DNA from 3 places in the Devosia sp. T2-14 genome. Region 1 is predicted to be linked to each of the others. Evidence: riboswitches for the same ligand, from Rfam matches in the RefSeq annotation. Region 1 holds a riboswitch; each other region holds the start of a gene.
The links. Region 1 has a riboswitch for cobalamin ahead of ACZ5WT_RS10170 (CbtB domain-containing protein). Riboswitches for the same ligand answer to the same signal wherever they lie in the genome.
Positions count from the first base shown of each region.

Region 2: another riboswitch for cobalamin. It lies ahead of ACZ5WT_RS08425 (ribonucleoside-diphosphate reductase subunit alpha); the one in region 1 lies ahead of ACZ5WT_RS10170 (CbtB domain-containing protein).
Region 3: another riboswitch for cobalamin. It lies ahead of ACZ5WT_RS02955 (LLM class flavin-dependent oxidoreductase); the one in region 1 lies ahead of ACZ5WT_RS10170 (CbtB domain-containing protein).

Region 1 covers NZ_AP027921.1:2,065,937-2,075,549, forward strand. Annotated here, with positions in the region: gene ACZ5WT_RS10145 (metal ABC transporter permease) at 1-262, opposite strand, end outside; gene znuC (zinc ABC transporter ATP-binding protein ZnuC) at 262-1,059, opposite strand; gene ACZ5WT_RS10155 (zinc ABC transporter substrate-binding protein) at 1,208-2,152, shown strand; gene ACZ5WT_RS10160 (DMT family protein) at 2,182-2,478, opposite strand; gene ACZ5WT_RS10165 (DUF2164 domain-containing protein) at 2,612-2,866, opposite strand; cobalamin riboswitch at 3,040-3,282, shown strand; gene ACZ5WT_RS10170 (CbtB domain-containing protein) at 3,319-3,504, shown strand; gene ACZ5WT_RS10175 (CbtA family protein) at 3,526-4,257, shown strand; gene cobW (cobalamin biosynthesis protein CobW) at 4,254-5,303, shown strand; gene ACZ5WT_RS10185 (alkylphosphonate utilization protein) at 5,313-5,531, shown strand; gene ACZ5WT_RS10190 (cobaltochelatase subunit CobN) at 5,538-9,416, shown strand; gene cobO (cob(I)yrinic acid a,c-diamide adenosyltransferase) at 9,406-9,613, shown strand, end outside.
Region 2 covers NZ_AP027921.1:1,700,320-1,709,932, forward strand. Annotated here, with positions in the region: gene ACZ5WT_RS08415 (type 1 glutamine amidotransferase) at 1-701, shown strand, start outside; gene ACZ5WT_RS08420 (ribonucleotide-diphosphate reductase subunit beta) at 777-1,850, opposite strand; gene ACZ5WT_RS08425 (ribonucleoside-diphosphate reductase subunit alpha) at 1,943-4,804, opposite strand; cobalamin riboswitch at 4,903-5,056, opposite strand; gene ACZ5WT_RS08430 (hypothetical protein) at 5,166-5,774, shown strand; gene ACZ5WT_RS08435 (substrate-binding periplasmic protein) at 5,778-6,590, opposite strand; gene ACZ5WT_RS08440 (outer membrane protein assembly factor BamB family protein) at 6,652-8,412, opposite strand; gene ACZ5WT_RS08445 (c-type cytochrome) at 8,494-9,087, opposite strand; gene ACZ5WT_RS08450 (substrate-binding periplasmic protein) at 9,268-9,613, opposite strand, start outside.
Region 3 covers NZ_AP027921.1:602,248-611,860, forward strand. Annotated here, with positions in the region: gene ACZ5WT_RS02930 (hypothetical protein) at 1-364, opposite strand, end outside; gene ACZ5WT_RS02935 (caspase family protein) at 770-2,203, opposite strand; gene ACZ5WT_RS02940 (PhzF family phenazine biosynthesis protein) at 2,481-3,281, opposite strand; gene ACZ5WT_RS02945 (dihydrofolate reductase family protein) at 3,405-4,004, opposite strand; gene ACZ5WT_RS02950 (metalloregulator ArsR/SmtB family transcription factor) at 4,001-4,810, opposite strand; cobalamin riboswitch at 4,887-5,097, shown strand; gene ACZ5WT_RS02955 (LLM class flavin-dependent oxidoreductase) at 5,255-6,283, shown strand; gene ACZ5WT_RS02960 (ABC transporter substrate-binding protein) at 6,280-7,275, shown strand; gene ACZ5WT_RS02965 (FecCD family ABC transporter permease) at 7,287-8,456, shown strand; gene ACZ5WT_RS02970 (ABC transporter ATP-binding protein) at 8,453-9,226, shown strand; gene ACZ5WT_RS02975 (division plane positioning ATPase MipZ) at 9,230-9,613, opposite strand, start outside.

The DNA.
Region 1 (9,613 bases):
CGAGCAGCGCGTCCGTCGACAGCGTCGCCTGCTTTTCCAGCACGATCAGCGCCCCTGCCACCAGGGCTGCCACGGCGAAGACGCCCAGCGTCATGTTCATTGAGAGAATGATGGACAGCGCCACACCTAGCAGCGCCGAATGGGCCATGGTGTCGCCAAAATAGGCCATGCGCCGCCACACGACGAAACAGCCCAGCGGCCCCGCCACCAGCGCCAACCCGACGCCGGCAATTAGGGCGCGAGAGAAGTAGTCACCGAACATTAGCGTGCTCCGTCGTGTGCGTGGCTGTGAACCGCATGCTCATCATGGGGATGCACATGCCCGTCCGGGTCATGTTCATGGTCATGATGGTGCTGATAGATCGCCAGCGATCCCGCCGCGCGTTCGCCGAACAGCCGCAGATATTCCGGGCTCCGCTTCACTGCCGCTGGCGTGCCACGGCAGCAGACATGGCCATTGAGGCAAATCACCGTATCGGTTTCGGCCATCACCACATGCAGGTCATGGCTGATCATCAGGATGCCGCTGCGCGTGGTGTCGCGGATTTTGCGCACCAGGTCATAGAGCGCCACCTCGCCGGAGAAGTCGACGCCCTGCACTGGTTCGTCGAGCACCAGCAGATCAGGCTGGCGGATCATCGCGCGGGCAAACAGCACGCGCTGAAACTCGCCGCCCGAAAGCTCCTGCACCGCCGCCTTGCTCAGTTTTTCCGCGCCGACGGCCGTCAGTGCCGCTTCGATTTCGCTATTGCTGTAGCGCCCGGTCAGGGTCATCAGCCGATCGACCGTGAGGGGTAGCGTCCAGTCGATGGCCAGCTTTTGCGGCACATAGCCGATGCGCAGGCCCGCCTGGCGCGTCACCGTGCCCGTGGTGGGCTTCAGCACGCCCGTTGCCAGCTTGGCCGTGGTCGATTTGCCCGAGCCGTTCGGGCCGATCAGCGTGACGATTTCGCCGCGCGAAATCGTCAGGTCCACGCCGCTGACCAGCGTGCGCCCACCCCGGGTAACGCTCGCATTGCTGAGCGTGATTAGCGTTTCTTTCGTTGCCGAGGCATCCATAAGATCATCCGTTTCAGCGGGAGCGCGTCGTGGCCGGATCATGGATCGCCGCCCCAAATTACCCCTTGACGCTCTTCAATACGTTATAGCATAACACCGCTGCAAGCGTAATAACATAACATATCACGCCGTCAAACGAGGTCCGCCGATGCATCTGCTCACCCCGCTCACGCTGTTATCAGCAGCTTTGCTCACCACCAGCGCCATGGCCGCGCCCAATGTGGTGGCATCCATAAAGCCGGTGCATTCACTGGTCAGCGCGGTCATGGCCGGTGTCGGCGAGCCCACCCTCATCGTGCGGGGCTCGGCCTCGCCGCACACCTATGCGCTCAAGCCCTCCGATGCCGGGGCGCTGGAAGCCGCCGATATCGTGTTCTGGACCGGCGACGGGCTCGAGCTGTTCCTTGCCAAGGCGCTCGATACACTGGCGGTCAAGGCGCAGGTGGTTGAGCTGGCCGATAACCCTGAAATCACCATGCTGCCCATGCGCGAGGGCGGCGCCTTCGCCGCTCATGACCACGACCATGAGCATGGAGAGGGCGAAGCGCATGACCACGATCACGACCACGACGATCATGCTGAGGCTGACATGCACTTCTGGCTCGATCCACAAAATGCCGCGCTGATGGTGACGCAGATCGCGTCGACCCTTGCCGCAGCGGACCCCGAAAATGACGCTGCTTACGAGGCCAACGCCGCCGCAGAAATCTCGGCGCTGGCGGTCCTGGAGACCGAAATCGCCGCCACTCTGGCTCCGGTTGCCGACAAGCCCTTCGTGGTCTTTCACGATGCCTATCAGTATTTTGAGGCGCGCTTCGGCCTCAACCTGGCGGGGTCGGTCACCGTCACGCCGGACGTGATGCCGGGCGCCGCCCGTATCGATGAGCTCAAGGCGCGGGTCGCCGAGCTGGGCGCCACCTGTGTCTTTGCCGAACCCAATTTCGAGCCGGCCATCATCGGTGCCATTACTGAAAATACCGGCGCCAAGGCCGGTGTGCTCGATCCCGAAGGTGGTGCGCTGACCGAAGGGCCCAACCTTTATCCCGAGCTGCTGCGCGGGCTGGCCACCAGCCTCGTTGATTGCCTGAACTAGTTTGATGGGGCGAGGGGGGCCCCTCGCCCTTATTTCAATGGGCCGCGGAAAATGAAGAAAGCGCCAAGGGCGATCAGCCCAAAGCCGATGCCGTGGTTCCATGTCAGCTTCTCGCCGAGGTAGAACGCGCTGAACAGCACGAAGACCGATAGTGAGATAACTTCCTGGATGGTCTTGAGTTCGGCGCCGGAATAGACGCCGTAGCCGATGCGATTGGCCGGAACGGCGAGCCAGTATTCGAAGAACGCGATGCCCCAGCTCACCATGACCACGACCCACAGCGAGGCTGCGGGGAATTTGAGGTGCCCATACCAGGCAAAGGTCATGAAGACGTTTGAGGCGATCAGCAGCCCGATCGGGGCCAGCACAGCGACGTTGAAGCCCAAGGCTTCCTCCTGAAATCACCGGCAACTCCGGCCCGGCTATCTAGCCATGGCCGGCGCGCCGCGAAAGCGGATTTCAGCGCAGATTCTTGGTTGGCTGCTCCAGTCCGAAGATATCATCGGTCAGGCTGTCCATGCGCTCGCGGATCAGCGCCTGGGCGTCATAGACGCCGCGGTTGTAGAAATACGCGCCCATCTTGTCGACGAAGAACATCATCAGCATTTCTGCTGGGATGGCGCCGATATCCTGGTCCAGCTCGTCGCGGAAATAGTCCTGGATCTCGCCCACGATGGCCTTGGTTTCTTCGCGGCTGAACTTGATCGGTTTCATAGGGGTCTCCTTTGCCTCACTCATATCGTGAGTCGCCGGTGGCGGGCGGGGCGGGTTCGGCGACACTGTGCCACTCGCTTTGCCCTTGCCATTCGGAGCCGTTTCCGATCATCGGCGCCCCCCGACTATCCCCAGCCTGAATCCATTGATTGACCCGCACCCCTCGGGCGGCGTAACTCTGGTCTTGTGTTGGTTCCCCGCGTCCGTAGTGGCAAGGGGATACCCTTCCCGCCGTATCCGGCAGGAAGGAAAGGGAACACGGTGCGACGTACCCATCAGGGCGCAAAACCGTGGCTGCCCCCGCAACTGTAAGCGGTGCGCTCCTCTCAAAAGGCCACTGATCGCGAGCGATCGGGAAGGCGAGGGGAGCGGCAATCACCGTGAGCCAGGAGACCTGCCAGCACCTTAGCCGGGCTCAACGCCCAGAACCATTACGCACGGAGGGTGCTGCTATGACGACCGCGACCAACGTTTCGACTGGTATCCAGTCGCTTTCTCTCTCCCAGCGCCTGATCGCAGGCTCGCTGGCCCTGATGCTTGGCCTGACCCTGCTGGTCGGCACCGGCTTTGCGGGCGACTATCGCCTGCACAACGGCGCGCACGACACCCGTCATGCCATGGGCTTCCCCTGCCACTAAGGCAGAACAGAGAGAACCATCATGTTTCGCAATCTGTTTTTTGCTGCGCTTGTCGCAGCCCTTTGTGCTGGCCTGGTCAATGCCGCCATCCAGCAGTTCCGCATCACGCCGCTGATCCTGCATGCCGAGACCTTCGAGGGCGAAGGCGGGCATAGCCACGGTCCGGGTGAGGCCGAGCACACCCATGACGCCGCTGCCACGACGGCCGCCGAGCCCGAGGAGTGGGCGCCGCAGGATGGCTTCGAGCGCACCGCCTATACGACGTTGGCGACCCTGCTCGCCGCGGCCGGCTTCGCGCTGGTCATCGGCGCCGTCTCGCTGTTTGCCGGCATTCCGATCACTTTCGCCAATGGGTTCCTGTGGGGCATTGCCGGCTTTGCGGCCTTCTCGCTGGCCCCGGCCTATGGCCTGCCGCCCGAACTGCCGGGCATGCCGGCGGCCGAAGTGCTGCCGCGCCAGATCTGGTGGGCGGGCACGGCCCTGGCCACCGGCGGCGCCATGCTGCTGCTCGCCAAGACCCGCGCCGGCTGGGCCTTTGCGATCGCCATCGCCCTCGTGGTTATCCCGCACATCATCGGCGCCCCTGCTGCGCCCGATGAACCAAGCGCCGTTCCGGCCCATCTCGCCGCTGAATTTGCCGCCGCCACCCTGGGCACCGCTTTGGTGTTCTGGCTGATCCTGGGCACCGTCTTCGGCAAGCTCAATGACCTTCTCGCTGCCCGCAGCGCCAACCCCGCGGGAGCCCTCGCATGACCACCAAGATCCCCACCACCGTCATCACCGGCTTCCTCGGTGCCGGCAAGACCACTCTCGTGCGGCACCTGCTCGCGCACGCCCCCAAGGGCAAGCGTATCGCCCTGATCATCAACGAGTTTGGTGACCTCGGCGTCGACAAGGACATCCTTGCCGGCTGTGGCGACGAGACCTGCCGCGAAGAGGACATGGTCGAACTGTCCAACGGCTGCATCTGCTGCACCGTGGCCGACGAGTTCATTCCCACCATGCAGGCGCTGCTCGCCCGCCCCGAAAAGTTCGATCACATCGTCATCGAAACCTCCGGCCTGGCGTTGCCCCAGCCGCTGATCCGCGCCTTCAACTGGCCCGAGATCAAGGCCCAGGTCACCATCGACGGCATCGTCACCGTCGCCGACGCGGCAGCGCTCGCCGAAGGCCGCTTTGCCGCCGACGAAGCCGCCGTCGACGCCCTGCGCCGCCAGGACGAAATGCTCGACCACGAAACCCCGCTGGGCGAGCTGTTCGAGGACCAGCTCTCGGTGGCCGACCTTGTGATCGTGAACAAATCCGACCTTGTCGAGCCGGAAATGCTCGACAAGGTCGAGGCCAACCTGCGCGCCGAAATGCGCCCCGGCGTCGGCCTGATCCGCGCCCGCAACGGCCATGTCGATATCGCGGCACTGCTCGGCATGGGCATGGGCAGCGAGGACGATATCGCCAACCGGCCCAGCCATCACGAGCTCGAGCATGGCGGGGAAACCCATGAGCATGACGACTTCGACAGCTTCTCGATCCGCCTGCCCGAAATCGCTGGCAAGGATCAGCTGCTGGCGGTGATCGAGCAGACCATCCGGGACCACGATGTGTTGCGCCTCAAGGGTTTCGCTGCGGTTCCCGGCGCTGCAGCGCGGCTGGCCATCCAGGCCGTCGGTCCCCGTGTCACCGCCTATTTCGACCGTCCCTGGAAGGATGGCGAAGTGCGCGATACGGCGCTTGTGGTGATCGGCGAGACGCCGCTCGACCACGGCGCCATCACCAAAAGCCTAGAACAGGCAGCAGCTTAGGAGCGAGCAATGAGCGAAATCACCAAGGACAGTAACGGCACCCAGCTCAACGATGGCGATGCCGTGACCCTGATCAAGGACCTCAAGGTCAAGGGCACCTCGGTGACGCTCAAGCGCGGCACCCTGGTCAAGAATATCCGCCTGACCGACGATACCGCCGAAATCGAGTGCAATGCCGAGAAGGTCAAGGGTCTCGTGCTGCGCACCGAGTTTTTGAAAAAAGCCTGACACTGTATGCACTTACTCTCTGCACAGGCCGGCGCTATCCAACAGGAAGGCGAAGCCATCGACCTCAACCAGCGCCCCGGGGCGCTGGTCTTCGCCTCTTCCGCCGATAGCGAGCTGGCCATGCTGGCCGGCGCCGCCGACCGGGCGGGCGAGGACGAACTCCGCCTCGCCAACACATTGCGGCTGACCAATAATCTGTCGGTCGACCTGTGGCTTGAGCAGACCGTGGCCCATGCCCGGCTGGTCGTGTTGCGCCTTATCGGCGGCGCCGCCTATTTCCAATATGGCGTCGATGAGCTGACGGCTTTGTGCAGAAATCGTCGAATTCCGCTGGTTCTGCTGCCTGGCGATGCCAACCCCGATCCCATCCTGCAAGAGCGCTCCAGCGTCCATCCCGATGACTGGACACGCCTGCATTCCCTGTTCATTGCCGGTGGCCCCGACAATGCCGATACGATTTTGCGGGCCTTCAACACGCTCGCCGCCAGCACGCATGGTCGTGCAGCAAGCTTGCAGATTTCTGGCGGATTTCTTGCTGAAACTGCACCTCAGCCCTTCGCCCGCTTCGGCGTGTGGCATCCCGCGACTGGCATGACCGACGAAGCCGGCCTGCGCGCCCTGCACGGCGACGGTCGAGCCCATGTTCCGATCCTGTTTTATCGCGCCGCGCTCGAAGGGGCGGGGACTGCGACCATCGAAGCGTTGATCGCCGCGATCGAGGCGCGTGGCCTCGCGCCGGTGCCGCTGCTGGTCTCCTCGCTCAAGGAAGCGGCCTGCGTCCGCTTCGTGCAGAATGCGCTGGCCGCCTTTCCGCCGGCGGCGATTTTCAACCTCACCGCTTTCGCGCTCGGTATCGATGGTCTGGCGCCCAGCGCCAACCCGTTCTCGGGTTCCGATGCGCCGGTGATCCAGCTGGTCCAGTCAGGCCGCTCGGAGGCGCAGTGGCTGGCCGATAGCCAGGGGCTCTCGTCCAAGGATATGGCGATGTATCTCGTCATGCCCGAAGTGGATGGCCGCCTCGGCGGGCTGCTGGTCGGTCACAAGGCCGACGCCGTCTGGCACGAACGCTGCCAGGTGCCGCTGAGCGCCTATGCCCCCGATCATTCCGGCATCGACCGGGCCGTAACCCTCGCCGCCAACTGGGCCCGCCTGCGCGCCACGCCGCGTGGTGAGCGCAAGATTGCCCTGGTCCTCGCCAACTATCCCCTGCGCGACGGCCGGCTGGCGAATGGGGTTGGATATGATGCCCCGGCCTCGACGTTGGAGATGCTGCGGGCGCTGGATGGGGCAGGTTATGCCACCGGAACTCCGGAGGCACTTACCCCCGAGACCCTCATCGCCCTCCTGCAATCCGGGCCGACAAATGCGGACCCCAAGCGGGGCGTGTCGGCGGCGGTGTTGTCGGCGGAGCGGTATGCGGAGCTGCTGGCGGGACTGCCGGAGGCGATCCGCGAGGCGGTGACGGCCCGTTGGGGCGCGCCGGAGGCCGATCCGTTTGTGCGGGGGGATGTGTTCCACCTGCCGGCGCTGATGTTTGGCAATGTGGCGGTGCTGTTGCAGCCGGGGCGCGGATATCAGCTCGATGAAACGCTGAGCTATCACGATCCGCTGCTCGTGCCGCCGCATGCCTATATCGCGGCCTACCTGTGGCTGCGGCATGAGTTTGGGGCGCATGCGTTGATCCATAACGGCAAGCACGGCACGCTCGAATGGCTGCCGGGCAAGGCGACGGCGCTGGATGCGGCGAGCTATCCCGATGCGCTGTGGGGGCAGTTGCCGCACCTCTACCCGTTCATCGTCAATGATCCCGGCGAGGGTACGCAGGCCAAGCGCCGGACCGGCGCTGTGATCATCGATCATCTGGTGCCGCCGCTGACGCGGGCGGAAACCTATGGGCCGCTGAAAGATCTCGAGGCGCTGCTCGATGAATATTATGCGGCATCGGGTATGGACCGGCGACGGCTGGCCGATCTCAAACGGCGTATTCTCGATTTCACCCGCGATGCGCGGCTGGATCGCGATATCGGGCTGCCCGAGGATGAAACCGAAGCGCTGATCAAGATCGATAATTTCCTGTGCGACCTCAAGGAAGCGCAGATCCGCGACGGGTTGCATGTGTTCGGGCAGTCGCCGCAGGGCGCGCTTGAGCGCGATCTGATCGTGGCGCTGGCCCGCGTTCCGCGCGGCGAGGGGCCGGGCGAGGCCTCGCTGATCCGGGCGCTGGCAGATGATTTGAAGCTGGGTTTTGATCCGCTGACGGTGAAGCTGGGGACGGCGTGGGTGGGGCCTGTGCCGAACCTTGGCTCCGATACCCCCACCCTCACTCCCTCCCCACAGGGGGGAGGGAAGCCTGCTCCGCATTTTGTTGCGGCTTCTGAGCAAACCACGGCGCAAGCGGCTCCTGCGCATCCCTCCCCCTTGTGGGGAGGGAATGAGGGTGGGGGTATTCGCACGCTCGGTGACGTGGTGGAGCGGCTGGAGCAGCTGGCGGCTGAGCTGGTGGATGGCACGCGCACGGCACCAAGCGAATGGGCTGCCACGCGCGCGGTTCTCGAAACGGTGGAGAGCATCATTCGGCCGCGCCTCAACAAATCGGGTCCGGCCGAAATGGCGGCGCTGATCGATGGGCTGGATGGCAAGTTTATTGCGCCGGGGCCATCGGGCGCGCCATCGCGCGGGCGGCTGGATGTGCTGCCGACGGGACGCAATTTTTATTCGGTGGATGCGCGGGCGGTGCCGACGCCAACGGCGTGGGAACTGGGGCGCAAATCGGCCGAGAACCTGGTGTTGCGCCACTTGCAGGACCATGGGCACCATCTGCGCTCGGTGGCTCTTTCGGTGTGGGGCACGGCCAATATGCGCACCGGTGGCGACGACATTGCCCAGGCGCTGGCACTGATCGGGGCGCGGCCGACCTGGGACCCCGGCTCGCTGCGCGTTTCGGGCTATGAAATCATCCCTCTGGCCAAGCTGGGACGGCCGCGTGTCGACGTGACGCTGCGCATTTCGGGTTTTTTCCGCGATGCGTTTCCGGCGCAGATCAGCCTGTTCGATCGGGCCATCCGCGCCATCGGCGCACTTGACGAGCCGACAGAGGAAAACCCGATCGCGGCACGTATGCGCACCGATGCCCTTGGTCTGATGGCGGAGGGGCAATCGGAACGCGACGCGGGGCTGGCTGCCGGGCACCGGATTTTTGGCTCCAAGCCGGGTACCTATGGCACCGGGCTCGGCGCGATGATCGATTCCGGGACCTGGACCAGCAAGGCCGACCTTGCCGGCCGCGCGCTCGACTGGGGGCAATATGCCTATGGGGCGCAGGCCTCGGGCACGCCCGAGCGGGCACGGTTCGCCGCGCGGCTGGGGGACATCGATGCGGTGATCCATAACCAGGACAACCGCGAGCACGACCTGCTCGACAGCGACAATTACTACCAGTTCGAGGGCGGGCTTTCGGCGGCCGCCGAAACGTTGAGCGGGGTCAAACCCGCCGCCTATCACAACGATCATTCCCGCCCCGAACGGCCGCTGATCCGCACGCTTGGGGAAGAGATTTCCCATGTGATGCGCTCGCGTGTCGTCAATCCGAAATGGATCGCCGGCATGCAGCGCCATGGCTATCGCGGGGCGTTTGAAATCATCGCCACAGTGGATTTCATGTTTGCCTTCGCTGCGACGACCGGCGCGGTCAAGACGCATCACTTCGACCTCGCCTTCGAAGCATTTGTCGAAGACGATGCCGTGCGCGTGTGGCTGCAGGCAGCCAACCGCCATGGATATGATGAACTGATCGCCCGCTTCAACGACGCCCGCCAGCGCGGCCTGTGGACGCCGCGCTCCAATTCCGCTTATGCCCTGCTCGAGGACACGCCAAATGACCGATAAGCCCGAAAAGCCGCTGAAGAAGACCGACCTGATGAGCGAGGCGGAACGCGACGCCTATCATGCCGAAAAGATGAAGAAGAAGCGCGAGGCGCGGAACAAGATCCTGGCCACCAAGACCCAGGAAAAGGGCCTGCTGATCGTTCATACTGGCAAGGGCAAGGGCAAATCGACCGCTGCCTTCGGCATGGTGTTCCGCG
Region 2 (9,613 bases), 370 kb from region 1:
TCACGATTTTGCAGACCGGCGAAGTGCCGGAACCCTTGCGGGCGCGCTTCGGCCCCTACCGCAAGATGTTCGAGACCATGTTCGATTCAACCGGGCCCGGTTTTACCTACGAAATGGTCGCGGTTTCCGATGGCGAGGCGCTGCCCGATCCGGCAACGCTTGAGGGCGTTGTCATCACCGGCTCGCCCGCAGGCGTCTATGAGGATCACTTCTGGCTCGATCCGCTGCGCGCCTTCATCCGCAGCGCCTATGGCCACAAGACCCCGATGCTGGGCGTGTGCTTTGGTCACCAGATCATGGCCGATGCGCTGGGCGGCGATGTGCGCAAGTCCGAAAAGGGCTGGGGGCTCGGCCGCCACACCTACACGGTCAAGTCTCGTCCGGCCTTCATGCAGTCGGCGCCTGCCGCGCTCAATGTCGCCTGTTCGCACCAGGACCAGGTGATCACCGCTCCGCCCGATGCCGAGGTGATCCTGGGCTCGGACTTCACCCCCAATGCCGGGCTGGCCTATCGCAATGGTGCGGCGCTGAGCTTCCAGCCGCATCCCGAATTTGCCGATGACTACACGCTGGCGCTGGCCGAGATGCGGCGCGGCAAGGCGCCGGACCCAGTGGTGGAGACGGCGCTGGCCTCGGTGGCGACCAGGTCGGACAGCGCCGATGTGGCCGGATATATTTCGCAGTATTTCCGGTCGCGCTAGGCGCTTCGCGGAGCTCCAGGCCCTTGCTCCCTCCCCTCAAAGGGGGAGGGAGGCGTTGGCGCCCAATACGGTGGGCTAGTCCCAGCTGAGCGCGCCGCCGTTCTGGTATTCGATGACGCGGGTTTCGAAGAAGTTCTTTTCCTTCTTGAGATCCATCGCCTCGCTCATCCAGGGGAAGGGGTTCTCGGTTTCGGCATAGACCGGGGCCAGGCCCAGCTGGGCGCAGCGGCGGTTGGCGATGAAGTGCATGTATTGCTCGCACAGCGCCGCATTGAGCCCGAGGAAACCCCGCGGCATCGTATCGCGGCCATAGGCGGCTTCCAGTTCTGCGGCGGTGCGGATCATGCCGCGCACCTCTTCCTGAAATTCAGGGATCCAGACATGGGGGTTCTCGGCCTTGATCTGGTTGATCACGTCGATGCCGAAGTTGAGGTGGATGCTCTCGTCGCGCAGGATGTACTGATACTGCTCGGCAATCCCCACCATCTTGTTGCGGCGGCCCAGCGAAAGGATCTGCGCGAAGCCGGTATAGAACCACATGCCCTCGAAGATGACGTAGAAGGCCACGAGGTCCCGCACGAAGGCGCGGTCGGTTTCGGGCGTGCCGGTGGTGAAATCGGGATCATCCAGATGCTGGGTGAAGTTGAGCGCCCAGGCCGCCTTGTCGGTAATGGACGGCACTTCGCGATACATGTTGAAGAGCTCGCCCTCGTCGAGCCCGAGCGACTCCACGATGTACTGGAACGTGTGGGTATGCACCGCCTCTTCGAAGGCCTGACGCAGCAGATATTGCCGGCATTCCGGATTGGTCAGGTGGCGGTAGATGGCCAGCACGATATTGTTGGCGACAAGACTCTCTGAGGCGGCAAAGAAGCCCAGATTGCGCTTGAGCGTGTGGCGCTCGTCATCGGTCAACCCGTCCTTGCTCTTCCACAGGGCGATATCGGCCTGCATCGAGACTTCGGTGGGCATCCAGTGGTTGTTGCAGCCGTTGAGGTATTTTTCCCAGGCCCATTTGTACTTGAGCGGCAGCAGCTGGTTCACGTCGGCGCGGCAATTGATCATCGCCTTGTCGTCAACGGAGACGCGGCCGCCAGTGGGATCGATGCGGGCGGGGTTGGGCTGGTTGGTGGTCCATTCGAGGGACATTTGGGGGTTCCTGATTGTTGCGAGCGGCATGTCGCCGGGAATACGGAGCTGCACCTCCCCCGCGAGGGGGAGGGAGACGACTGAGGGCGCGGTTACTGGCAGGCTTCGCAGTCGGGATCGTCGATAAGGCAGGCGGGGCCGTCGATGACGGGCATGATCAGCCCGGTGCGGACAGGCGCTGCGACGGGCGGAGCGGTGATGACCGGTGCGGTGACGGCCACGGCATTGAGCTTGCCGTCGGTGCCCTTGAGGGTGGATTTTTCCACATGGGTGGCCGAGCGCGAGCGCAGGTAATAGGTGGTCTTGAGGCCCGCCTTCCACGCCGAGCGATAGAGCGCATCCAGTGCCTTGCCCGAGGGATTGGCGAGGTAGAGGTTGAGCGACTGCGCCTGGTCGATCCACTTCTGGCGGCGTGAGGCGGCGGCGATCAGCCAGCTCGCATCCAGCTCGAAGGCGGTGGCGTAGATGGCCTTGAGGTCGGCCGGCACGCGGTCAATCTGGCCGACCGAGCCGTCGAAATATTTGAGGTCGGAGATCATCACCTCGTCCCACAGCCCCCGCGCCTTGAGATCGCGCACCAGCTGGGCGTTCACCACGGTGAAGTCGCCGCTCATGTTCGATTTCACATAGAGGTTCTGGTAGCCCGGCTCGATCGACTGGCTGACGCCGCAGATGTTGGAAATGGTCGCGGTGGGCGCGATGGCCATGGTGTTGGAATTGCGCATGCCGACGGTTTTGACGCGGTGGCGCAGGGTCTCCCAGTCGAGGCGCTGGCTGCGGTCGATATTGATCTCGCTGCGGGTCTGCGCCAGCAGTTCCAGGCTATCGATGGGAAGGATGCCCTGGCTCCACAGCGAGCCCTCAAAGCTGGCATAGGCGCCGCGTTCTTCGGCCAGATCGGCCGAAGCTGAAATGGCAAAGTAGCTGATGGCTTCCATCGAGCTATCGGCAAAGGCGACGGCTGCGTCGGAGGCATAGGCAATGCCCTGCGCCTGCAGCGCATCGGCAAAGCCCATCAGGCCCAGCCCCACCGGGCGGTGACGCAGATTGGACCTGCGGGCCTCGGGGATGGTGTAGAAATTGATGTCGACCACATTGTCCAGCATGCGCATGGCGACGTCGACGCTGCGCTTGAGCAGGACCAGATTGAGGCCGTTGGCACCGATATGGGCGAGCAGGTTGATCGAGCCGAGATTGCAGACGGCGACCTCGTCCTTGGAGGTATTGAGCGTGATCTCGGTGCAGAGATTTGACGAGTGGACGACGCCGATGTGCTGCTGCGGCGAGCGGATGTTGCAGGGATCCTTGAAGGTGATCCAGGGATGGCCGGTCTCGAATAGCATGGTCAGCATCTTGCGCCAGAGATCGAGCGCCTTGACGGTGCGGGAGACCTTGAGCTGGCCGGCGGCGGCCTTCGCTTCATAGGCCTCGTATGCGCTTTTGAAGGCGGGGCCGTAGAGATCGTGCAGGTCGGGCGTTTCATCGGGCGAGAACAGGGTCCAGTCGCCGCCCGCCTCGACGCGCTCCATGAACAGGTCCGGCACCCAATTGGCGGTGTTCATGTCATGGGTGCGGCGGCGGTCGTCGCCGGTATTCTTGCGCAGATCGAGGAATTCCTCGATGTCGACATGCCAGGTTTCGAGATACGCGCAGACCGCGCCCTTGCGCTTGCCGCCCTGGTTGACCGCGATGGCGGTGTCATTGGCAACCTTGAGGAAGGGCACGACGCCCTGGCTCTCGCCATTGGTGCCCTTGATATGGGCGCCCAGGCCCCGCACCGGCGTCCAGTCATTGCCCAGGCCGCCGGAATATTTGGCGAGCAGGGCATTGTCCTTGATCGACTTGAAGATGCCGTCGAGATCGTCGGCGACGGTGGTCAGGAAGCAGGAGCTGAGCTGCGGGCGCAGCGTGCCGGCATTGAACAGGGTCGGGGTCGAGGCCATGAAATGGAAGCTCGACAGCAGGTCGTAGAATTCGATGGTGCGGGCCTCGCGGTCGATCTCGCGGATGGCCAGGCCCATGGCGACGCGCATGAAGAAGGCCTGCGGCAGCTCGAAGACCTGCCGTTCGACATGCAGGAAATAGCGGTCGTAGAGGGTCTGCAGGCCCAGATACTGGAACTGCATGTCGCGCTCGGGCTTGATGGCGGCGGCGATGCGCTTGACGTCGAAGCGGGCGAGCTCGGGGTCGATCAGCTCATGTTCGATACCGCGCTGGAGGTAGGCCGGGAAATAGTCGGCATAGCGGGTTTCCATGTCCGCCTGGGTCGCCATGTCGGGGCGGCCGGAGACGAAGGTGAGGGCTTCGCGGCGCAGCTTGTCGAGCAGCAGGCGGGCAGACACCAGGGCGTAATTGGGCTCGGTTTCCACCAGCGTGCGGGCGGCGAGGATCGGGGCCAGCGCCAGCTCGTCGAGCGAAATGCCGTCATAGAGATTGCGGCGGGTCTCGGCGAGGATGGTCTGCGGCGACGTGCCCTCGAGGCCGGCGCAGGCTTCCGCGACCACGGTGGCGAGGCGGGCTTCATCGAGCGGGGCGAGGCGGCCATCGGCCAACGTCATGCGCAGGGCGGAGGCCACGGCCACCGGCGCTGTGGTGGCGGCGCGGGCGCGGGCGCGGTCTTCGCGATAGAGCACATAGGCGCGGGCGACCTTCTGGTGCTCGCCGCGCATCAGCGCCAGCTCCACCTGATCCTGCACGTCCTCGATGTGGAAGACCCGGCCGTCCTTGGCGCGGCGGGTGAGGGCGGTGGCGACCTCGTCGCTGAGCCGGGCGACGGTCTCATGCACGCGGCGCGAGGCGGAGGCCTCGTGTCCCTCGACGGCAAGGAAAGCCTTGGTCAGCGCCACGGCGATCTTGGCGGGATCGAAGGGCACGATGCCGCCATTGCGCTTGAGGATGGAATAGCCGGGCTCGGCTGATGCGGATTGGGATGGAAAGGCTGTGATCTGCGACATTGGACCCCCGTAGGTGGATGGCGGGGGCAACAGGGCGCGCAGAGGCATGACCAGACGGCCAAGCGGCGACGCGACCAATCGGGACACCCCGCCCATGGACGTTTTGACCTGTCGTGGCAGGTATCTGGCTTGCCCGGGATGCGGGCTTTCACAGTTGCGGGGGCAGCGCTGGACTGGAACATTGAGTTCGCACCAGCTTCCCTATTATCACCCGTCCTTGCGATCCGGGTAACCACGACACACTACATGTAGTGGTCTAGTTCGGGATTCGCGTCAATGGCTTGTCGAGGGCGACATCTGCATTTTTGTTCGGCTGACGCTCTGCTATAGAGCGGGCTCGCGCAGCAAGGCCCGGAACAGCATGTCCCTTCTCAACGATCTTTCCCTCCAGGCCATCATGTCGCGCCTCGCCGCCGGGCTGCTTTATGCGGCGTTTCAGGGCGGCTTGCTGACGCTGCTGATCGCGCTGCTGCGGCGCGAGGAAGGGGAGAAGGGCGACCGCTTCAGCTTCAATCCACTCGATCATATTTCGATGCCCGGCATGGCCATGGCGGTGCTGTTCCGCACCACCTGGATCCGCTATCACGCGCCGCAGCCGGAATCGCTGAAAGGCGGGCGGCTGGCGCTGGTGGGGATTGCGCTGGCCGTGCTGGCGGCGAGCCTGGCTCTGGTGCCCCTGCTCGATGGCGTACGCCAGCTGATTGCCACCTATGTGCCGCGCACGGCGGGCTATGCCATGCTGCAGGTGGCGGTGGCCTTGCAGGAGATCATCCTGATGTCGGTACCACTCAACCTGTTGCCGCTGCCCGGCCTGATCGGCGGGCTGTTCCTGTTTGCGGCGATGCCGGAGAGGGCCAGGCAATGGCGGCGCCTGGTGGTGCCGGTCAATGTCGTGCTGGTGCTGGCGCTGGTTGCCGGCTTCGTGCCGAATATGGGGCCGATGCTGGCCCCATATTTCTCCCGTCTCTAGACGCTACTGCGCCATGCTCAGATCGGCCATGATCTGGGTGATGGTGCCGTCATCGGTGAGCTCGGCGATGGCATTGTCGACCTGGCTGCGCAGATAGGTGTTGCTGCTCGCAATCAGCGCACCGACCTGCACATTGGCGGCTGGCACCGGATCGAGCGCGGCCACCTTGAGGTTGGCAGCGGCGGGGTCTTCGGCCATCAGCTGGGCCAGGGCGGGCTGCCAGAGCAGCATGCCGGCCAGCTTGCCTTCAAGCAGCCGGGTGAGCATCAGCTTGTTGTCGGCATAGGGCAGGCGCTTCCAGCGCTGGTCCTTGGGACGCTGCAGCATGGTGGTGGCGAAGACGCGTTCACCCAGGCTGGCTATGGCGGTGCCGATGGTGCTGCCGACCGGAATATCGCCCAGTTTGGTGTAGGACGGGTCGGCGACAGCGAGCACGAAGGGCACGTTCGCATAGGGGCGGGTCACCGCGGCCCATTCGGGGAATGGAGAATTGGGCTGCACCGCGACACCCATCAGCAGGTCGCAGTCATTGGTCAGGTGCACCTGCATTTCGGCGAGATAGCCGTCGCCATCGAGCGGAAAACCGCGCAGCGCCGGAACATATTCGACCTTGAGGAACAGCGCGTCGGCAATGGCCTGGGCCACGGCGCGGTCAAGCTTACCGCCGGGGCTGAAGTCATCGACGCAGGCGCGGATATTGTTGCCCTGCAAACCGCGCTGCTGGTTGAGCAGCTGCTGGGGCAGGACCTGGGCCTGGGCGGGCAGGGCCAGCAGGCAGACGGCGAGGACGGACGCCAGACGGGTGAGCAATTTCATTTGGGTCTCCTGAAAGCAGGAAGGGGGCCTCGCGGCCCCCTTCCAATCATTACTGCACCAATTAGTTCTTGGGCAGCTTGTAGACGAAGATCGAGTTGCCCGTGCCCGAGGGAAGCGGAACTTCCGGGAAGGCCGAGGCGATCGAGCCCGCTGCGGCGCTGAAGCCGGTCGGGATCACGATGTACTGCTCGCCATCGAGCTCGTAGGTCATCGGCGAACCGCCGATCGGGGCGTTCAGGCGCTGCTGCCAGAGAACGTCACCGGTCTCCTGATCCCATGCCTTGACGTAGCGGCCAGCGTCGCCGCCGATCACCAGACCACCACCGGTCGCCAGGAGCGACGAGGTCATCGAAGGACGCTGACGGACCTTCCAGCCTTCGCCTTCCGACTTGGTGGTGCCAACCTTGATGGCTTCCACGAGGCCAGCCTCGGTGATGCCTTCAGGCAGAACGCGCGGGCCAAACTTCATTGCGCCGGTGGCGTTGCCAGCGGTGAACTCGGTCTGGGTAGCCGAAACCGTGTTGCAGGCCTCGGTGAGCGGGACGTAGAACTGCTGGGTCAGCGGGCTGTAAGCGCCAGCCTGCCAGAGCTTGCCACCGGACACGGAAGTGCAGATGAGCGCTTCTTCGCCGAGTGCCTTGACCATCAGGTCTTCGTTCGGGTGAACCGTACCGTCTTCGTCGATCTTGGTGACCGAGTTCTGGTACACGGTTTCCTGCGACCAGAGATACTTGCCGGTGTCACGATCGAGAGCGAAGAAGATGCCGTTCTTGCCGGGGACCGACACCATCAGGTGCTTGGTCTCGCCGCCTTCTTCAACGTCAACCAGGACGCGCTCGAACGGGGAGTCCAGATCCCAGTTATCGCGCGGCATGTGCTGGTAGTACCACTTCAGCTCGCCGGTGTCGGCATCGAGTGCCAGCGACGAGTTGGTGTACAGCACATCGCCATCACCCGAGCCACGGATCAGCTCAGCATAAGGAGCCGGCATGCCGACGCCCCAGAAGGTGGTGTTGGTGCGAGCGTCATACGAGCCCGTTGCCCACGGCGTGCCGCCCCAACGGTTCTCGGGGGGAACTTCACCCCAGCTTGCGCCCTGCGCAGGGTTGTTCGGATCATCCAGGGTGTTGAAGCGCCAGAGTTCTTCAAGCGTGTTGAAGTCGTGCGCGACAATGTAGCAACCGCCGGCAGTGCCCGAGATCGAGCAGCCCGAGATGGCCGAGATGATCTTGTTGTTCACAACGATCGGGCCAACGGTGTAGCTGTAGCCCTGGTTGTAATCGAAGGCCTGAACTTCGCGCAGGACCTTACCGTCCTTTGCGTTCATGACGATGATGCGAGCGTCGACGGTGGTCAGGACCACGGTGTCTTCATACAGCGCGATCGAGTTCTTCTGGCGGCGCGACTGGTAGAGCTGGTAGCCCCATTCAGCCGGGATCTTGGCCAGAGCCGGGCGGTATTCCCAGATCAGGTCGCCGGTACGGGCGTCGAGTGCCTGCACGATGTTGTTGTTGGTCTGCAGGAACAGCACGCCGTCGTTCATCAGCGGTGCGGTTTCCTGGATGCCAACGTCGGCCATCGGCCAGGCCCAAGCGAGCTCGAGGTCCTTCACGGTGTCGCGGTTGACCAGATCAAGCGGGCTGTAGCCCTGGTTGTCCAGCGTACGGCGCCAGGACAGCCATGCGGAATCGGGGGGATTCAGGACCATGTCGTTGGTGACCGGTGCGTAGTTTTCACGCACGCCCTGAGCATGAGCAACACCCGCAAGGGTGGTCAGGCTCACCGTCAAAGCCAGTGCGACCTTGAAGAAGTTCTTGTTCATTCTATTCCTCCGCTCTGAGCATTCCATCGAGTCCGAAATCCGGGCCCTTTGCCAATGTCTCAAGGGTAAAAATCAAACTGATCAGTTCTTGGTGGGAAGGGTTTTGCCCCAGGTGTAAGCCTGAGGTACGCCCGCTGCTTCTGCCGGTTCCGGAAGGATGGATGGCAGGGTCTTGCCCCAGGTGTAAGCCTGAGGAACAGCGGGGGCCGCTTCGGTGGAGGTAGCAGCCGCGTCGGCTGCGGGGGCAGCAGATGCAGTGCTGGTCACTTCGGCAAGCTTGATGCTGTTGAGAACATCAGGCGCCGCGGTGAGAGCGGTGTCGCCGGGCTGAGCACCATTGACCTTCAGAATGTAGGCCATGATGTTCACATAGGTCTCCTCGCCGAGGAGGCCCGGAGCCTGCGGAGGCATGGCTGCGGAGATGTAGCCATACATGCCGGCAGCGGTATCGAAGTTGTGCATGACTTCGAGGCCCTTGAGTGCGGGTGCGTCAGGACCGAGAAGCTCGGCGCCGTGACACATAGCGCACTGGCCATCATATTCCTTCTGCCCGGCATCTGCCTGGGCTTCCGTGAATACCTGCGCCTGCGCCTGCGAGGGCAGGGTCTGCAAGACCATGCCCGAAGACATGGCGAGGGCCATGCACGCGACGATGCGCGTGGATCTGCTTTTCACAATCGTCTCCCTAAAAAGCTGTTTAACGATATCACCGCGGGGGCGAACGATGCGCCCGCGATTTCCGCGTGGTGAATTCCCGGAGGATACTCCCTCCCGCTATTGAGAGAACAGTACTAAAATATTCCTCCATGGAGGCAAAAAATGCTCTCCACGGGGCGGAGGAATATGGCAGCGCCGTCAGCGACTGTCGGGCAGCTTATAGCGGCTGGCAATGTCGTCCTGCACCCCGTTGACGGCGAGTTTCCCCATGCTTTCGCGCATGGCGCGCATCAGCGTCGCGTCGCCTTTCCATAGCCCGAAAGCGAGCTGAAAATGGCCCAATTGTGACGGCGAAAGCCAGTCGATCCGGGCCTCTGGCACGTCGAGGCTCGCCAGCGTCAGCCAGTCGCTGATCGCCAGTTTTGCCTGCCCTGAGGCGAGTGCCGCGACCAGTTCTCCCGAAGAATTGACTGGCAGGATTTGCAGCCCCTCGGCGCGCAGAAAACGGCTCAGCGCGAGTCGATCCAGCGACGACGGACCGGGA
Region 3 (9,613 bases), 1.5 Mb from region 1:
CACCCGCCGTCCGCCAGTCTGGCTGCTCAGCCAGCTCCATGGCCCGCTTCACCTCTGCGCGGTCGAAGTACCAGCCGCGCGAGCCGTTGCGATCACTCGCAGGCAATGTGTCTACCCGGCGAAGCCTCAGGATCGCATTCCAGGCGGGCGAACCCGCGGCGACGAACTGGCGGCTATCGACCGCTGTCTGGGTCTTCAGGAAGCCCTCAAACCGGCGCTGGGTGATGTAGCGGTTGGCGTGGACTGGTCGATAATCTGGGTGCCCGGCGCAGTAGGCTTTGAACGCCGGCAAGGACGCTGTGGCTTGCCCCTGCTCGTCGGGAGACAGCGCTTCGAACGCTTTTGACGCGTCGAGCTTCGACATCAGGCTATCGGTTGGGTAGCCTGCCCAAAAACTTTCAAAGGCCTCGGTGTACGAATGCCGCTTCTTCTGCGGCTTCGGACGAGCGGTAGCGATATCTACTTCTGTTGCTGGTTGATGGTTAGTGGTTAGTTTTTCAGCGGAAGAACCGGCCGGTTCTGGCTTCTGTTGATTTTGCTGGTCTTTTTGCGCGAGCCCGTGAGGCGGCAGTAAGACATGGCCGAAATGGGGTGGGAAGCGGACTGTCCGCTCCTGGATGAAACGGAGCCCTAGGAGACATAAGAGGTGCTTGCCTAGTCACAACGAAAGTGCTCGGTCATTTGGTGCACCCAACCAGCTGCCCAACGACAAAAATGCTCATCCAGCCGAGCAAACGATGCCTCAGATCGACGGATCCCCCGTTGCCAATTAATCCTTATCGTCCGATAGGCGCTTGGCTATCGCGTTGACGTGATCTTGGATCGACTTAGTCAACCCGTCGCAGATTTTCTTGACCACGTGATCCACGGATTGGTTCCACTCCAGCTTATACCATCGCCGAACAGCCTCAGTTCCGGATGTGCTGAATTTCTCCCAATCCGTTCTTGGATGAAGCGTAACAAGTTCGAACAAATAGCAATGATCGAGGCTGGGCGCGCAACTTAGGACAAGCTTCAGTTGCTGGAGGGAGCGATACTTAGGCGTCAACGAGACACATAGCTGTGCACGGTCTAGCGAACAGTTCAAAGAAAGGGTGTATTCCTCGGTCCATTCGGGGTTTATCGCCATCGTAAGGGCAGACAAACCTAAGTCCCATGGCGATGCCCTTTTCTTGACGCGATCAATCTCGGCGGTCACAAGTCGATCAGGACGGCTCTCCCGAGCTAAAACGCGGATCATGAACTCCTCCGCAGTCGGTTCGTCGTAGTAACTGTGCTCGGAAACATCCTTTTCGAATAGTCCGGAGAAGCTGCTCGCATCGAACGTGGCGAGCACCCCGTCAAATATCTGGCCAACCAACGCATTTGCGCCCTCTGGCGATGTCATCCGTTCTTCGGCCCTTTCCAGCAGCTCCTCAAATGTCGGTGTAGCTGGGGGTTCGATAGGTACCGGCGATGCGTGATCAATAGCTATCGAAGTCGAACTGCCCCATTCCTTCGCAAGGCGTTCTTTGAAACCTGCCAAAATAGCTGCATCCGATACCAAGGCCTCTCGCCCGGTGCCTTGATTGAAGAAAAATGGCGTCTGATCGTCATTCTCCAGGAAATCGTCACGGAGCGTATTGGCAATGTCGGAGTAGTAAACCGTCCCTTCGGTCTTTCGTACGCTCGCCTCCAGAAAAGCCCTCGTAAAAGCACTTAACTGCTCGCCGCCCCAAGAAGTCTGATCATCCTTCGAAGAGGAGAATTGCAGAATGTTGCGCAAGCCCTCCTTGACGACGGGATGCGTAGTTCTTTGGGTCTTAACAAGCAACGCACCAGAATAACAGGCGTCGATCACCTTCACGAGCAGCTTGGGCGCGGCAGGTCGTAGCAAGTTCAGCACCTCGGTATGTGACACTCCAGTCTCGTTGGGCCTCCCCCCGTCAAAAGTAGTGCCGCAATAGAAGAGGTCGCCGCCGATCTGAGCTCCGTGTCCAGAGAAGTAGAAGAATATCTCCTCATACTCGCCAGTAGGCAAAAGAGTGGTGCGCAGTAGGTCACGCATGGCGTCTGAATCGACGTCTGTCCGCGCGTAGACATTGTCGAAACGCCCAGTGGCCTCGACAAGGGCGGTCATGGCCTTCACGTCTTCGGCACAGCACGCCAGATCGTCCTCTTGTTCATAAGCCGCATTTCCAATCAGAATGGCTATCGATGTCAAATTACTCTCCGGACGCCGACAAGGTCGAAGAAGTACTTCAACCTGCCGGCACACGAGAGCGCAAGCTTGTATGGCCGAGCAGAAGCGACGAACTCTCCTGAATGCTTCTTTGAGAGGCGTGAAACAACGTGTCGCGGATCTGCCCTGATATGCAAGTGGATGAAGCAGGTCCGCTCTTAGGCGCTGGTGTCTCTAGGGAAAACGCCCGCAATGGGGTCGGAAGCGGCCTCATTGCTCACCCGGTCCTTGCCCACAATGCGGACGAAGCGGCTTCTGGTCAGCGGGCGTCCGGCAGGGAAATGGTCGCTGTCATGAAGGTCACGGCATTGCCCGCCAGCTGGACGCTCTCGTTCATCAACTCGCAGTCCAGCCACCCGCCGCGCGCAGAAGCTTGAAAGGCCATCAGCCTGTCACGGCCCAACTTCGTACCCCAATAGGGCACCAGCGTTGCATGTATGGACCCTGTAACCTGATCTTCCGGAATACCGGCTCCGGGTGCAAAATAGCGCGAGACGAAATCTGCCGGTTCCCCGCTGGCCTCCACTCCCGTCACCACGAGACCGACCGAACCAAGCTTCCCGATTGCGTTTAGGTCAGGCACGAAGGTGCGGACGGCCTCTGCACTGCCGAGGTCCGCAAATATGTTCTCGAAATTTCGGAAAATACTGACGGGTGGCTCAGAAAAAATGTCCGCTATTTCCGGCGGCAGACGCTCGATGGGCTCAGGGTCCAGCCGGGGAATGTCGAGGCGGTAGCCCCTCTCTGCTTTTGATACCCTCAGCTCACCGACACGGGTATGAAAGACAAGATCGGAATCCGCTTTGTGTTGGGTGAAAAGTATATGCGCCGTTGCCAGTGTGGCATGACCGCAGAAATCAACCTCATGAGCAGGGGCGAACCAGCGCAAATCCCACGCTCCGTCCGGGCGTCGTTTGGCAAAGGCAGTCTCGGCAAGGTTGTTCTCCTGCGAAATCGCCAGCATCAGATCGTCCGGCAGCCATTTCTCGAGCACGAGAACGGCGGCGGGATTGCCCCCAAAAAGTTGATCGGTAAAGGCATCGACCTGGTACATGCGCATGGAAAAACCTCACCCTGGACTGCGTCTCCACACCTTATAGCGAGAAACAGCGACCGGCGGCCATGGACCGCCAGCAGAGGAAACCGCTTATGTTCGGCACGAACACCAACCCCTGACCCGGCCTTACCTGACCCGATCATAAATCAGGGCGAGTTCCCCCTGTTTGCCGGCATCGCTGCGCGTCAGGGCCCATTTGCCGCCGGGGAGCCCGTCTTCGAATAGCCGTTCGCCGCTTCCGGCGATTTCGGGGCAGATCATGAGGTAGAGCCGGTCCATCATATCGGCGGCGAGCAGCGCCTTGATAATGCTGGCGCTGCTATTGACCAGAATATCGCCCTCGCCCTGCTGCTTGAGGTCCGCAATCACCTCGGCGGCCGGGGCATTGACCAGTCTGGTCCGCGCCCAGGGGCTGGTTTTCAGCGTCGACGAGAACACCACCTTGTCGACGCCCACCAGCCACTTGGCAAAGTTGCGATCGCGCGGGTCGGCCTGTTCATTATCGGCTATGGTTGGCCAAAAGCCCAAAAACCCTTCGGCATTGGTCCGTCCCAGCACCGCCGTCGTGGCATTCTCCCAGATGCGGGTCATGTGATCCCGCGCCGTGTCCGTGATCGCATAGGGCACGATCTGGCTGAGGTCGGTGGCGCCACCCGGGCCGTTATAGCGCCCATCGAGGGTGAGGCTCAGATTGGCGGTCACGCGGCGGCCATTCAGCTTGGTCATTTCGATGCTCCTGTTCCTGCGACTGCGGCCTGCAACTGGTCAAGGACCTGGTTCCAGCCTGTTTCTATGCCGGCGATGAAAGGCAGTGCCTCCACCGTCGTCTCGGTGATGGTCATGCCCAGCTGCATCAGACTTTGGCCGGGGGCGACTTCGCTCAACGACAGGTCGTAATGCGCCGTGAACGCCGCCCCGCCCGCCGCGTCAAGCACGGTGAGGTCAAACACCAGCCGGTTGGGCGCTTCGGCCAGCACGACCTGCCCTTCGGAGCGATGGTGTTCCCCTGCCCCTTCATAGTCGAGCACGACGCGCCCCTCCGGCCGGGGCTCGATCAGGCAGCGGATAGCCTTGAGCGATGGCGGCGCCCACCAGCCTGCCAACAGGTCAGGATCGATCCAATGCTGCCACACGCGATCAGCCGCGTGCGGCATGGTGCGTTCGAAGACAAAGCTGCGCCCATCGGCCCAGCGGTCCCTGTCGGCCTCTGTGGCGTCGGCCTGGATGGCCGCCCAATAGCGTTCGACGATGTCCCGCGCCCCACGATGCGTTTCCGCCGTTGCCAGCAGCTCGTCCAGCCCGCCGCGCACTGCCAACAGGGGTCCGGTTTCGATGGCATAGACCCGGCGCTGGCCGAGCGGAAACACCGTTGCCAGCCCCGCCTGCGCGAGGGTCTGCAGGTGCTTTGTCGCCTGCGGCTGCCGCAGTCCTGTGATCTCGACGATTTCTCCAACCGAGCGCGGCCGCTCGGCCAGCAGCTCGAGAATGCGCCATCGTGCGTCGTCACCAAAGGCAGTCGCTATCTGTTTCATTCATATATATTCACAAAACAGAATATTCCTGTCAATGAATATAATTCACCCATCTTGCCCTCCCCGCCCCATCATGCGAAGAGACCAGTGCTTTGGTTCCGCCATGACGCGCGGATTAAAAGGGAACACGGTGCGGACTACCCATCAGGGGCCAATACCGTGGCTGCCCTCGCAACTGTAAGCGGCAAGCCTTTCGCAGCAAGCCACTGGATCCCCCGGGATCCGGGAAGGTAGCGAAGGGCGTTTGAGCCGCGAGCCAGGAGACCTGCCCAGGCAACACCATGAAGTCGGGCGAGGTGTCCCGGCAGGGGGCAGGCAATGAACACGCCAGAATGCTGCGCGCGAACACGAGTCACTGCATCCACGAACAGGGATGCACGGCCGGATGCGGTTTGACGCCCAGGACTTTTCTCTTTCGACACACGATCTGATCGGGCTCTCGTCATGAGGGTCGATATCGCCGGGTTTACCCGCGGCGCGAAGTCGCTCGATCACCGGGCCGTCCTTGCCTATTGCGCCCGCATGGACGCGCTGGGCTATGACGGCATCTGGTTCAACGAGTTCCACTTCCAGCAGCCGCCCGATCCCTATCCCTCGACGCTCCTTTTGGCGGCAAGCATTTTTGCGCGCACCGAGCGGATGCGGGTCGGCACCTCGATTGTGGTGCTGCCGCTCTATCATCCGTTCCTGCTGGCCGAGCAGGTCGCGCAACTGCATTGGCAGAGCAGCGGACGGTTTGATTTCGGCATTGGCCGGGGCACCTTCCCTGCCACGTTGCAGGCGCTGGGGATCGACGCTGCACAGTCGCGAGACCTCTTCGAGCAATCCTTCGCCCTGATGCAATCGGCCTGGCACGGGCCAACCCTTGTGCCCGAAAACAGCGTCTGGCCCCCTTCCAGCCATGCCGTCGGCCCGCTGCTGGCGCCGGGCGAAACCGTGCCGGTCTACCTGGCCGGATCCACGCCCGAAACCATCCGCCTCAGCGTCAGCCACCGGCTGCCCCTGCTGCTCAGCCTTGAACCCTCCGAGCAGCGCCAGCTTGGCGTCTATGACGACCTGACCGGCAATACGAGCGGCCGTTACCCCGCCGACTTTTCGATCTCGCGCTACGTCACCATCGCACCCACGCGGCAGGTGGCGCTTGCTGCTGTCGATGCCCTGCTGCCCCGGCTTTATGAACGGCGGCGGCGCTACGCCATTGCCCAGAACCGGCCGCTCGACACCATCAAGCCCATCGACCCCGCTGTTTTCCTCACCCAGCAGATGATCGCCGGCAGCCCCGGCGATTGCCTGGAGCAGCTCCTCGCCCTGCGCGCCGCGACCGGCATCGACAGCATCCGCCTGATCTTCAACTGCAACGGCGAAATTGCCGACGACGAGGCGGAAGCCATGTCGACCCTGTTCGGGCACGAAGTGCTGCCCGCCCTCCAAGCCCTTCCCCCGATCTCAAGCGAACCAAAGGACACGCCATGACCACTATTCTCTCACGCAGTATCAGGCTCGGCAGCGCACTGGCGCTCGGCGCGCTCCTGCTGGCCGCGCCCACCTCGGCGCAGACCTTCCCGGTCACCGACGACAATTGCGGCGTCGCCACCGTTTATGACGCCGCCCCGCAGCGCGCCGTGACGCTTTCCAACAACGCCACCGAACTGATGCTGGCGCTGGGCCTCGAAGGGCAGATGGCTGGCACCTCCTACATGGCCAATCTCAAGATCAGCCCGGCCTATGCCGATGCCTATGCGACCATTCCGGTCCTCTCCCCGCTGGTCGCCACCACCGAGGAACTGCTCGATGCCGAGGCGGACTTTGTCTATGCCGGCTATCCCGACGGCTTCAGCGAGTCCCGCCACACCCGCGACCAGCTGCACGATCTGGGCATGCAGACGCGCCTCAATGTCGAGGGCTGCAATCTCGGCAGCTTCGGCTTCAATGAACTCTTCGCCGAAATCCGCTCGGTCGCCACGATCTTCGGCGTCGCCGAGCGCGGCGAGACGGTTGTCGAGAGCCTTTCCGCCCGCCTCGATGCAGTCAAGACGGCGCTCGAAGGCACCGAGCCACTCTCGGTCTTCATCTACAATGGCGGCGAGTCCGCACCCAATGGCGTGCTGGGCAATACCCTGCTCTCGCAGGCCGTGGCCGCTGCCGGTGGCGACAACATCTTTGCCGATGTGGCCAAGCGCTATGGCGAAGTGAGCTGGGAGCAGGTGGCCGAGCGGGAGCCCGACTTCATCGTGGTCTTCTATTCCGGCACCGCCGGCGGCCAGGTCGTTGCCGATCCCGATACCGAACTCGGCCAGGCCCGCATTGCGACGCTCAAGGCCACCCCGGCCATCGCCAACGTCCCCGCCATTCTCAACGACCGCTTCATCCTCATCGATTCCGTGCAGGGCCAGCCCGGCCCCAGCACCGTCGATGCGGTCGAGCGCCTGGCCCGCGCCTTCCACCCGCAAGCCTTCGCCGAATAGAGCCCGACCCCATGAACCTGCGATCAGACCTCACCCCGCCCATCGACCAAAGCCGGCTGCTCGCCGTGCTGCGGTCGAGCAGGGCCGACCATGCGGCGGCCCAGCCCGCCGCAGGCCCGGTGCCGCCATTGCGGCAGGCCTCGCGCCTGTCCTATGGCGCGGCGATGGTGATGCTGGTCGCAATCCTGCTCGTTCTGGCAATGGCCGGGCTGATGTTCGGCTCGGTGCATGTGCCCGCGCCCACCGCGCTCGGGGTGCTGGTCAACGGCCTCTCCGGCGCCGAAATCGTGCCCGCCACCTGGCGCGGCGTCTATGACACGATCATTCTCGAAACCCGCATGCCGCGGGTCATCCTCGCCGGCATTGTCGGAGCCACCCTGGCCGCGACCGGCATGACCATCCAGGCCATCGTGCGCAATCCCCTCGCCGGTCCCAGCATATTGGGCGTCTCATCCGGCGCGGCCACCGGCGCGGTCATCGTCATGCGCTGGGGCCTGCTCAGCCTTGGGGCCTTCACGCTCTATTTCTCGGCCTTTGCCGGCGCGCTGGTCACGCTGATCATTGTCTTCTGGGTGGCCCGAACCGGCGGCCAGATGACGCCGACCCGGCTGGTCCTCGCCGGCATCGCCATGAGCTCGGTTCTGAGTGCCGCCACCAGCCTTCTGGTCCTGACCTCGCCCGATCCGCAACTGGCCGCTCGCGTGCTGTTCTGGACCCTGGGCGGTTTCGGCTCGGCGCAGTGGAAGCTGCTGCCTCTGCCTGTCGCCGCGCTGGTGATCGGGCTGGGCATCATGCTGGTGCAGGCCCGCCGGCTCAACCTGCTGATGGCGGGCGACGAAAGCGCCGCCGCCCTCGGGCTCAACATCCACCGCTTCCGGCAGGCCATGTTCGTGCTCACCGCCGCGCTGACTGGGGTCATGGTCGCGGTCTCGGGCGTAATCGGCTTTGTCGGGCTCATCGTGCCCCATATCGTGCGCTTCCTGATCGGCGCCGACCACCGCCGCGCCCTGCCCGCCGTGGCGCTGGTGGGCGCCAGCTTCACCATCGGTGCGGACCTTGTGGCGCGCAGCGTCATTTCCCCGCTCGAGCTGCCGGTTGGCATCATCACTGCGCTGGTGGGCGGCCCCTTCTTCATCTGGCTGCTGCGCCGCGATGCCAAAACCGGGGAGCGCCGCTCATGAGCATCGAACCGGGCAGTCTCAGCCTCAACAATGTCAGCTTTGCCGCCGGCGGCCGGACGCTGGTTCGCGACATTTCCCTCGACGTGAAGCCCGGCGAGATGGTCGGCCTGCTCGGCCCCAATGGCGCCGGCAAGTCATCGCTGCTGCGCACCATCTATCGCACCAACCGCCCCTCGTCCGGGCAGGTGCTGGTCAATGGCAAGGATGTCTGGCAGCAATCGGCCAACTGGGCGGCCCGTCATGTCGGCGCGGTCCTGCAGGACATGCCGGCCGATTTTCCGCTGACGGTGCAGGACGTCGTCGCCATGGGCCGCGCGGCACACAAGCGCCTGCTCGAGCCCGACACCGCCCACGACCGGGCCCTGATCGAAGCGGCAATCGAGCTGCTGCAGCTGGTCCCGTTCCGCGACCGCCTGTTCCGCACCCTGTCGGGCGGCGAGCGCCAGCGCGTGCTGGTGGCGCGGGCACTCGTACAGCAGCCGGCCGTGCTGGTGCTCGACGAGCCGACCAACCACCTCGATATCCACCATCAGCTGCAGCTGCTGCGCTTCGTGCGGGGCCTCGGCATCACCGTGATCGCGGCCCTGCACGATCTCAACCTCGCAGCCATGTTCTGCGACCGGCTCTGCCTGCTCGATCAGGGCGAGATGGCGGCGCTGGGAACGCCCGAGCAGGTGCTGACCGAGCACAACCTCGCCAGCATCTTCCGCATCACCGCCACGCTGACGCGCAACCCGGCCACCGATACGATCTGGGTCATGCCCGCCTGACGGCTAGGCCGAAGCCAGCATCGGCTCGGCCGCATCGCCCGGCGCGCTGCGCGGCGGCAGCGCCAGCGCGGCGACCAGGCTTCGATATTCCTGCCGCGCATTGATGTGCGACATCGAGGGCGCCCCGCCAAGTAGATCGGCTTCCAGCGGGTCGAACACCGTCATCCCCACCGGGAACAGCGAGCGGAAGATCACGCGCTCCGCAATGCCATCGGCCACCCGGCAGCCTAGCCGCGCGGCTACCCGCTCGATCGTGCTTTGCACCTGGCTGGCATTGCGCGAGCCGAGATTGGAAATACGGTTGCGCACCAGCACCCAGTCGATGCCCTGCCCGGTGCTCGCCTGCCGGTCAGCCCGCGCGCGCTGCACATTGCGCGAATAGGGGCT